Regions from separate parts of the Blastococcus sp. SYSU DS0973 genome, predicted to be linked through region 1. Evidence: riboswitches for the same ligand, from Rfam matches in the RefSeq annotation. Region 1 holds a riboswitch; the other holds the start of a gene.
The links. A riboswitch is a leader RNA that binds a small molecule or an ion and turns the genes downstream of it on or off. The one in region 1 is predicted to bind S-adenosylmethionine.

Region 1 (5,256 bases):
GCCGCGAGGAGCCGCTCCCGGCGCGTCCCGGTGCCCCCGAGGTCGGCCAGGAAGTCCACCGCCGCCGTGGTCCCGGCCAGCAGCTCGTAGGGCAGCGTGCCCAGCTCGAAGCGCTCCGGCACCGCATCCGTCGACGGCAGCAGCTTGGCCGGCCGCAGCGTCGCCAGGAACGCGGGGTCGGCCGCCAGGACGCCGCAGTGCGGGCCGAGGAACTTGTACGGCGAGCAGAGGAAGACGTCGGCCCCGAGAGCCTGGACGTCGACCGGGGCGTGCGCGGTCAGGTGCACGCCGTCGGCGACCAGCAGCGCGCCGGCCGCGTGCACCTGCTCGGCGATGGCGGCCAGGGGTGGCCGGGTGCCGATCAGGTTGGACGCTCCGGTCACCGCGACCAGCCGGGTCCGGTCGGTGAGCGCCGCGGCGACGTCGTCGGCGGTCAGCTCGCCGGTCGCCGGGTCGAAGCCCACCCACCGCACCGTGGCGCCGACCGCGGCGGCGGCCAGCACCCAGGGCCGGATGTTCGCGTCGTGATCCAGCCGGGTGACGACGACCTCGTCGCCCGGACCCCAGCCGGCCGACAGCGTGCGGGCCAGGTCGAAGACGAGCTGGGTGGTGCTCCGGCCGAAGACGACGCCGGCGGGGTCGGTGCCGAGCAGGTCGCCCATCGCCGCCCGCGCCCCGAGCACCGTCTCGTCGGCGAACCGCTCGGCGGCGGTCACCGCTCCCCGATTGCTGACCGGGGCGGTGAGGGCCGCGGCCACCGCCCGGCCGACCGCGGCCGGTACCTGGGTACCGCCCGGACCGTCGAAGTGGGCGGTGCCGCTGGCCAGCGACGGAAAGGAGGCGCGCAGCGCGGCGACGTCGAGGCTCACGGCCGCGACGCTAACCGCCGGCCGGGCGGCTCACCCGGCGAGGGGGCGATCGCGGCGCGGAGCGCGCCGAGGTCAGGGCCGGCGTCCCGTCGCCGACGCCGGAGCTCCACCCGCAGACGCCGGGATCACTCGCGGGCGCGGGCCACCTGGGCGGCCAGGTCCGCGTGCTCCTCGGCGTTCACGCCGCACCCAGCAGCTCGGCCAGCAGCGCCCCGACGGCGCCGGTCTCGATGAGGAAGCCGTCGTGCCCGTACGGCGAGGGGATGACCCGCAGCGGCACGCCCAGCGCGTCGGCCACCCGGCGTTGCTGGTCGAGCGGGTAGAGCCGGTCGGTGTCCACACCGGCCACCAGCGCGCGGGCGGTCACCCGGGACAGCGCCGCCTCGACCCCGCCGCGGCCGCGGCCGACGTCCCAGCTGTTCATGGCCTCGGTGAGCACCACGTAGCTGCCGGGGTCGAACCGGCGGGCCAGCTTGCCGGCGTGGTGGTCCAGGTAGGACGCGACGGCGTAGCGGCCGTCGGCCTGCACGCGGGCGGCGAAGCGCGCCTCCAGCTCCAGCCCGCTGCGGTAGGTGAGGTGGGCGATCCGCCGGGCGATCCCGAGGCCGTCCACCGGCGGGGCGTCGAGCGGGTAGTTCCCGCCCGCCCAGCGCGCGTCGGCCCGGACGGCGGCCTGCTGGGTCGTCTGCGTGCCGATCTGGTCGGCCGAGGCCACGGCGCCGGAGGCCAGGAAGAACAGCGCGCCGACCCGGTCGGGCTCGGCCACGGCCCACTCCAGGGCCCGCATGCCGCCCATGGACCCGCCGGCCACGGCGGCCCAGCGCGCGATGCCCAGGGCGTCGGCCAGCGCGCCCTCGGCGCGCACCTGGTCGCCCACGGTCACCTCGGGGAAGCGCGAGCCCCAGCGGTGGCCGTCCGGCGCGGCCGACGACGGCCCGGTCGTGCCCTGGCACCCGCCCAGGACGTTCGCGCAGACGACGAAGAAGCGGTCGGTGTCCAGGGCCGCCCCCGGCCCGACGATGCCGCTCCACCAGCCGGCCGTCGGGTGTCCCGGTCCGGCCGGGCCCACCACGTGGCTGTCGCCGGTGAGCGCGTGCGCGACCAGGACGGCGTTGTCCCCGCCGGGCGCGAGCGTTCCCCAGGTCTCGTACGCGATCCGCACGGCCGGGAGGGTCCCTCCGCGCTCCAGCGGGAACGGGGCGGGCAGGTCGAGGAAGTGCCGGTCGCCGACCGGGTCCCCCTCGACCCACCCGCCCATCGCTCAGGCGCCCTTGGCGGCGCGGAAGCCCGCCTCGAGGTCGGCCAGGATGTCCTCGATGCCCTCCAGCCCCACGGCCAGGCGCACCAGGCCCGGCGTCACACCGGTGGTGAGCTGCTCCTCCGGGGTGAGCTGCGAGTGCGTCGTCGACGCCGGGTGGATCACCAGGCTGCGCACGTCGCCGATGTTGGCCACGTGGCTGTGCAGCTCCAGCGCCTCCACGAACCGCTTGCCGGCCTCGACGCCGCCGTGCAGCTCGAAGGTGAGGACGGCGCCGGCGCCCTTCGGCGCGTACTTCTGCTGGGCGGCGTGCCACGGCGAGGAGGTCAGCCCCGGGTAGTTGACCCGCTCGACCGAGTCGTGGGCCTCGAGGAACTCGGCCACTCGCTGGGCGTTGCTCACGTGCCGCTCCATGCGCAGCGACAGCGTCTCGATGCCCTGCACCACCAGGAAGGCGTTGAACGGGGAGACCGCCGGGCCCAGGTCGCGCAGCAGCTGCACCCGCGCCTTGAGCGCGAAGGCCGGCGCCCCCAGGTCGGCGTAGACCACGCCGTGGTAGGTCGGGTCGGCCGTGGTGAACATCGGGTGCCGGCCGCCGGTCCAGTCGAACCTGCCGCCGTCGACGATCAGGCCGGCGATCACCGTGCCGTGCCCGCCCAGGTACTTGGTGGCCGAGTGGACGACGACGTCGGCGCCGAACTCGAGCGGGCGGATCAGGTACGGCGTCGCGATGGTGTTGTCGACGATCAGCGGCACCCCGTTCCGGTGAGCGACGCCGGCGACGCTCTCGATGTCGAGGATGTCGCCCTTCGGGTTCCCGATCGACTCGGCGAAGAACGCCCGGGTGTTCTCCTGGACGAGCGACTGCCAGTTCTCCGGGTCGTCGGGGTCCTCGACGAAGGAGACCGTGATGCCCATCTTGGGCAGCGAGTGGTGCAGCAGGTTGTAAGTGCCGCCGTAGAGCGAGGCCGACGCGACGACGTGGTCGCCGGCCTCGGCCACGTTGAGGATGGCCAGCGTCTCGGCGGCCTGGCCCGAGGCGACGGCGAGCGCGGCGACGCCGCCCTCCAGCGACGCCACGCGCTGCTCCAGCGCGTCCTGCGTCGGGTTCATGATCCGGGTGTAGATGTTGCCCATCTCGGCCAGGGCGAACAGGTCCGCGGCGTGCTGCGTGTCGCGGAACTGGTACGCGGTGGTCGCGTAGATCGGCAGCGCGCGGGCGCCGGTCGTGGGGTCGGGGCTCGTGCCGGCGTGGATCTGCCGGGTCTCGAAGCTCCAGCTCGCGGGGTCGCTCATGCGCCGTCTCCTCTCGCTCGCGGAGACCCGCGGCGCACGGGAGCTCCGTCGTTTGCCGGAGGCGGGCGCCTTCCGGCCGGCTCTTCCCCTGGAGCACCTCGGACGGAGTAGAGGTTGCCGGGCAGCCAGCCAGGTGCTTCGCGCTGCCTCTCAGGAGCCGACGTGATCCTAGGACGTCGACCTCCTCACCTGCACACCGCCCGGGTGCTGTGGGCTGGTGACCCCGACCGGCGAGGCGATGTCCCACGTGAAACACCGGGTTTCCGGCGCTCAGTCGGTCGGCGACTCCGGCGAGGCCTCGTCGCCCGGCCCGGCCGATCCGCCCGTGGGCACCGGCTCGGTGGCCCCCGGAGCCGTCGGGGTGGCGCTGGTGCCCGGGGACGGCGAGCCGGTGGTGGTCGGGGTGCTCGACCGGGTGGTCGGCCCCGACGGTTCGGTCGTCGGCACGGGCTCGGTGGTCGTCTCCGCGGGCGCGGTCCCGGTCGGCTCAATCTCCGCAGGCTCGGTCTGCTCGACGGTCTCCTCACGGGAGGCCGGCGTTCCCGGAGCCGGCGGACGCACGTTGAGGTAGAGCGCGCCGATCGAGAGGAACAGCACGACCAGCACCACGGTGGAGGTGCGGGCCCGTCCGAGGTGCCGCGGGATCGACGACCACCAGCGGTGGGCGGGGACGACGTCGGGCGCCGCGGTGCCGGTGGTGGCGGGGGCGGTGCTCACCGTGGGCTCGCCGGGGACGCCGTCGCCGGCCCGGCCGTGGTCGGGGCTGCTCATCGGACTCCCTCCTGCACCGTCGTGGCGCCGTCGCCGGACGGCGCGCTGGTGGTCGGCTGCGGCACCTGCATGCCCTGGCTGCGGAACGCCTGCACCACCCGGGCGCGCAGGTCGCGGCCCACCTCGAACTGCTTGCCCGGCAGGGTGCGGGCGACGACGCGCACGTTCACCTCGTCCAGGCCGAGGGTCTCCACGCCCATGACGGTGGGTGGGTCGAGCAGGAGCGGGCGCATCGCCGGGTCGCGGAACGCGTCCCGGCCGACCTGGCGCAGGATCTCGTTGGCGCGGTTGACGTCGACGCTCGTCGGCACCGGCACGTCCACGACGGCGCGGGCCCAGTCGCGGGACAGGTTGACGACCTTGACGATCTGCCCGTTGGGGACCGTGACGACCTCGCCGTCGGGCGAGCGCACCCGGGTCACCCGCAGCGTGACGTCCTCCACCGTTCCGGTGGCGGGGTCGCCACCGCCGAGGACCTGGATGGAGACGACGTCGCCGAACCCGTACTGCCGCTCGGTGATGATGAAGAACCCGGCGAGCACGTCACCGACGATGCGCTGGGCGCCGAACCCCAGGCCGACGCCGAGCACCGTGGCCGGCGCGACGAGGCCGGTGACCGGAACCCCGAGCCGGTCCAGGACGAAGAAGACCGCGATCGAGTAGATGAGCACGATCGCCGCCCAGGTGAGCACCTGGGTGAGCGAGTGCCGGTGCTTGGCCGCCTCGGAGCGGACCAGCGCGTCGCCGCCGGTGGAGTTGCGGTCGATCCGGTCGGTGATCCGCGTTCCGGCCCAGGCCACGAACCGGGTGAGCAGCACCGAGCCGAGGATGATCAACACGACCTCGAGACCCCGCCCGGACAGCCAGTCCAGCAGCTCTCTCAACGCGTCCACGGGTAGCAGGCTCCGATCGTGGGGAAGACGATCCTTCCACAGTGCGCACCGGTGCCCGTCGATGCCAACCGGTCCCGGCCGGTACCGCGGTCGCGGCCGCGCGACGGGCCGCTGACCTGCGCCGCAGCAGCACGGAGAGATGACTCACGCCGGCGGGCGGGGCTCCACG
Region 2 (5,256 bases), on a different contig from region 1:
CGATGCTCACACCGTCGTTGGTGATCGTGGGGGCGCCCCACTTCTTCTCCAGCACGACGTTCCGGCCCTTGGGGCCGAGGGTCACCTTGACGGCGTCGGCGAGGGTGTTCATGCCCCGCTCGAGGCCGCGGCGCGCCTCTTCCTCGAAGGCGATCATCTTGGCCATGTGGTGGTGTCCTCCATGCATCGATCGCTGCACGGCCGGGTTCGGCGCCCGCGACGGACGACACCAGCGACGTGGACGCTCCGTCGGCCCACGGACCGGTGCCTCACCGTTCCGACCTGATTGGCACTCAGGAGCCCCGAGTGCCAGAAACGAGTCTGGCACTCCACCTTGGCGAGTGCAAGAACGGGGGGTCGGCCGGCCTCCCTGCGGGTGGCCTGACGTGCACGGAGGCCCGGCTCCCCGAGCGGGGAACCGGGCCTCACGGGTGGTGCGGTGCGTCGTCCGGAGGACGACAGGTCACGCAGAGCGGACGGCGTCGGCCTGCGGCCCCTTCGACCCCTGGACGACCTCGAACTCGACGCGCTGACCCTCGTCGAGGCTCTTGTACCCGTCCATCTGGATGGCCGAGTAGTGGACGAAGACGTCCTGGCCGCCGTCGACGGCGATGAAGCCGAAGCCCTTCTCGGCGTTGAACCACTTCACGGTGCCCTGTGCCACGTGTGCTCCCACGTTCGTGCGTGCGGACGGCTCCTCCGGATCGGGGAACCGGGTCCACCTCTTCCGCCCGCTCGAACACGAACATGGAACTGGATCCGCGCGAGAAGGTACATCAGGAAAGGCCTGGTCGCGGTCATCTTCGCCCGATCGATACCGGCCCCGTCCCGGGCGCCGCCCGGACCCTCCGACGGATGCGGAGGGCGGCGTCCTCTCTCAGTCGATGAGGCCTGCGGCCCGCACCGACTTCAGGGACGGCTCGACGCGGTGCGTCGGACCGACGACCGGCTCCAGCGGGTCGAGGGTCTTCAGGCCCTCGCCGGTGTTGAGGACGACGGTCTCCTTGGCCGGGTCCAGGAGCCCGCCCTCGACGAGCTTCCGCAGCACCGCGACGGTCACGCCGCCGGCGGTCTCGGCGAAGACCCCGGTGGTGCGGGCGAGGTCGCGGATCCCCTGGACGATCTCGTCGTCGCCGACGCGGGCCACGGCACCGCCGGTGCGCCGGATGGCGTCCAGCGCGTACGGGCCGTCGGCCGGGTTGCCGATGTTGAGCGACTTGGCGATGCCGGTGGGCTTCACCGGCTTTACGACGTCCCAGCCGTTGTCGAAGGCGGTGGCGATCGGGTCGCAGCCGGCCGACTGGGCGCCGAAGATCGTCCACTCCGTGGCCTCGACGATGCCGGCGGCGGTGAGCTCCCGGAAGGCCTTGTCGACCTTGGTGAGCAGCGAGCCGGACGCCATCGGGATGACGACCTGCGCCGGGATCCGCCAGCCGAGCTGCTCGGCGATCTCGTAGCCCATCGTCTTGGAGCCCTCGGCGTAGTAGGGCCGGACGTTCTGGTTGACGAAAGCTGTGTCCTCGAACTCGTCGGTCTCGGCGAGCTCGCTGGTCAGCCGGTTGACGTCGTCGTAGGAGCCGTCGACGGCGACCAGCGTCTGGCCGTAGACCGCCGACTGCACGACCTTGCCCGGCTCGAGGTCGGCCGGGATGAAGACGAAGGACGGCAGCCCCACCCGGGCGGCGTGCGCGGCCACGGAGTTCGCCAGGTTGCCGGTGGAGGCGGCGGCGATCTTCTTGTAGCCCAGGCCCTTGGCGGCGGTCGCCGCGAGGCTGACCACCCGGTCCTTGAACGAGTGGGTGGGGTTGGCCGAGTCGTCCTTCACCCAGAGTCCGCCGGTCAGGCCCAGCTCGGCGGCCAGCCGGTCGGCACGCACCAGCGGGGTCATGCCCGGGTCGAGGGACACGCGCTCGGCGGGATCCTGGCCCACGGGCAGCAGGGCGACGTACCGCCAGATGTTCTGCGGGCCGGCCTCGATCTGCTCACGGGTGACCGCGCGCATCAGCTCGGGGTCGTAGTCGACCTCCAGCGGGCCGAAGCACTCGGCGCAGGCGTGCTCGGCGATCAGCCCGAAGGTGGCGCCGCAGTTGCGGCAGACCAGCCCGCGGGCCGGACACGGCGGGGTGGGGCCGCCTGCCGACGAGTCGGCCTGAACGGAACCGGGAGCGGTGAGAGTCATGCGACGACTACCTCCTCATCTTCCCCGCAGCGGGCCGTCGAGCCGCGCGGGACGGAATTGGCACCTCCCGCCGCGCTGCTCCATGAGATCGCTGCGCGGACGGCGGTTGCCGGGGCTTCATCGGGCCGTGTCCCTCTGCCCCTCTGGATGAGTGAACGATCCGAAGCATACCCGCGGGCGGTACGGCACCTCGCGGCGGACAGGATGAGGGCGTGACAGCGCGCATCGTCTACACCGATCTCGACGGCACCATGGTCGGCCCACGCGGCTCCTTCTGGCACACCGCCGGCCGGGAGCTGACCGACGGCCCGGCCGGCGCCCTGCTCGACCTGCACCGCGCCGGGGTGGCGTTGGTGCTGGTCAGCGGCCGGACCTACGAGCAGGTGGTGGAGGCCGCGCGCATCTTCGCCGCCGACGGCGCCATCGCGGAGCTCGGCGCCACCATCGGTTGGGGCTCCGGGCGGCACACCCACCGGCTGCGCGGCGAGCTGCCGGCCGGCTACGGCGACCGCACGCCGATGGACGTGATGGCCGAGCTCGGCGTGGTCGAGGACCTCGTCGCCGCGCACCCCGGCCGGCTGGAGTGGCACGCCCCCTGGCACGCGACCCACCACACCGACGCGCTGCTGCGCGGCCGGGTGGATCCGCTCGCCGTCGACGCCTGGCTGGCCGAACGCGGGGCGGGGTGGCTGACGCTCAAGGACAACGGGGCCATCCCCGCGTCGTCCCGGTTCGGCCTCCACGACGACCCGGCGCCGCCGCGGGTCTACCACCTGATGCCGCGCGGCATCTCCAAGGGGGCGGCGATCGCCTGGGACCTGGAGCGCCGGGGCCTGTTCCCCGACGACGCCGTGGCGATCGGCGACAGCCTCAGCGACCTGGACATGGCCCCCGCCGTGGGCCGGCTGTGGATCACCGCGAACGGCGGGGCGGTCGACGGGATGGCCGCGGCGCTGGCCGCGGTCCCCAACGCCTCGGTGACCGCCGCCGCCATGGGCGAGGGCTGGGCCCAGGCGGTGCGCCAGAGCCTGTGAGCCGGCGTTCTGTGCACGAACGGTCGCCTCGGGCAGTCTGGGACGACCGTTCGTGCACGAACTGCTGTCAGCTGGTCACGTCTCTGCGGGCGAAGTGGCGGAACCCGAGCGCCGTGAAGACGGCGATGTAGACCAGCGACTGGATCACGCCGCGGAACAGGTCGCCGTCGTCGACCGGCGTCTGCAGCAGGTCGGTCCAGGCGAACTCCTCCGCCGTCGGGAACCAGTCGCGGATCGACCCGAGCTGCTCCACCTGGTCGAGGATGGCGAAGACGAACATGGTGAACACCGCGCCACCGACCGCCGCCAGCGGTGCGTCGGTGATCGTGGAGAACCAGAACGCCAGCGCGCCGACGACGAGCAGGTGGACGGCGAGGTAGCCGAGCATCCCGGCCAGCCGCAGCATGCCCTCGCCCTGGTCGATCCCCACACCGACCGGCGTCCTGATGTCGTCGAAGCCGAACGCGATCCCGCCGGCGACCACCGCGACCGCGGCGAGCGTGACCAGCGCCGCGACCGACTGCACCAGCGCGGCCAGCCACTTCTGCCGGAGCAGCCGCATCCGGGGGATCGGCGTGGCCAGTGCGTACCGCAGCGAGCCCCACTGCGCCTCGACGGCGACGGTATCGCCGAAGAACAGCGCGTAGACCACGACGAGGAAGAAGCTGGTCGTCGCGAACAGCACGAACAGGGTGAAGTTCAGCCCGCTCGCCGTCGCGACGTCGACCAGGTTGATCCGGCTGTTCTCCGCCGCCTCCTCGCTCGCGCCCAGCTGCAGTGCCGCGATGAGCACCAGCGGCAGCGCGATCATGAGGGCGAAGACACCGAGGGTGCGGCGGCGCTTGAACTGCCGCCGCAGCTCCACCGACAGCCGCAGCGTGCGCTCCGGCCGGTAACCGGCGACCGCGCCGGTCGGCTGCACGTGGTCGGTCGTGGTCATCAGCTCTCCCCCACCAGGGCCAGGAAGGCGTCCTCGAGCCGCCGTCGCGGCGTGAACTGCTCGACGGCGATGCCGACCGACACCAGCGCCTGCAGCACGTCGGCGCGGCGGGCGCCGTCCAGCTCGGCGACCAGGCCGTCGTCGCCGCGCGCGGCGGTGACCCCGGGCAGCGACGAGAGGACGGCGATCGCCCGGTCGGTGTCGGCGTCGTCGGCCAGGCCGACGAGCACCGAGCCTCCGGCGCCGACGATCTCCTCCACCGTGCCCTGCGCGATCTTCTGCCCCTTGGCCATGACCACCACGTGGCTGCAGGTCTGCTCGATCTCGCTGAGCAGGTGGCTGGAGACGATCACGGTGCGCCCGGTGGCGGCGTAGGAGCGCAGCACGTCGCGCATCGCGTGGATCTGCGGCGGGTCGAGCCCGTTGGTCGGTTCGTCGAGCACGAGCAGATCGGGCAGCCCGAGCATCGCCTGGGCGATCGCGACCCGCTGGCGCATGCCTTGGCTGTACCGGCGCACCGGCCGGTCGATGGCCGCGCCGAGGCCGGCGACCGCGAGGGCCTCGTCCATGTGCGCGTCCTCGGCCGGCCGGCCGGTGGCGGCCCAGTAGAGGCTGAGGTTGTCCCGGCCCGACAGGTGCGGCTGCAGGCCGGTGCCCTCCACGAAGGAGCCGAGCCGGGACAGCACCGGGGCGCCGGCACCGGCGGCGTGCCCGAAGACGCTGATCCGCCCCTCGGTCGGCCGGATGAGTCCCATCAGCATGCGCAGCGACGTGGTCTTGCCGGCACCGTTGGGCCCGAGCAGGCCGAGCACCTGGCCGCGCCGCACCTCGAACGACAGGTCGCGCACGGCGACGAAGCCGTCCTTGTAGGCCTTGGTCACGCCGGTGAACCGCAGCGGGACGTCCTCGCCGTCCGGCTCCACCTGCGAGGTCTGCCGGCGCCGCCGGCTCCCCCACCAGCGGGCGGCCAGCCAGCCGAGCAGACCCAGACCGGTGACGACGGCGAGCAGCACCCACCAGCGCGAGGTGCCGCCGGTCGACTCGCTCCGGCCGCTGACCTCGGGCGCCGCGAGCTGCGTCTCGCCCGCGGCCACGCCGTTCGC

Region 2: it holds a riboswitch for S-adenosylmethionine, as region 1 does, so the genes downstream of both, thrC (threonine synthase) here and ACI791_RS15050 (bifunctional o-acetylhomoserine/o-acetylserine sulfhydrylase) in region 1, are expected to answer to the same signal.

The regions. Positions count from the first base shown of each region.
Region 1 covers NZ_JBJHAN010000009.1:92,257-97,512, forward strand. The annotation lists gene ACI791_RS15040 (cysteine desulfurase-like protein) at 1-869, opposite strand, end outside; gene metX (homoserine O-acetyltransferase MetX) at 1,048-2,127, opposite strand; gene ACI791_RS15050 (bifunctional o-acetylhomoserine/o-acetylserine sulfhydrylase) at 2,131-3,423, opposite strand; SAM riboswitch class IV at 3,467-3,581, opposite strand; gene ACI791_RS15055 (hypothetical protein) at 3,694-4,194, opposite strand; gene ACI791_RS15060 (mechanosensitive ion channel family protein) at 4,191-5,087, opposite strand; gene ACI791_RS15065 (thioesterase family protein) at 5,232-5,256, opposite strand, start outside.
Region 2 covers NZ_JBJHAN010000002.1:207,717-212,972, forward strand. The annotation lists gene groL (chaperonin GroEL) at 1-166, opposite strand, end outside; gene ACI791_RS04810 (cold-shock protein) at 464-664, opposite strand; gene thrC (threonine synthase) at 878-2,179, opposite strand; SAM riboswitch class I at 2,192-2,333, opposite strand; gene ACI791_RS04820 (HAD family hydrolase) at 2,392-3,213, shown strand; gene ACI791_RS04825 (ABC transporter permease) at 3,281-4,153, opposite strand; gene ACI791_RS04830 (alpha/beta fold hydrolase) at 4,153-5,256, opposite strand, start outside.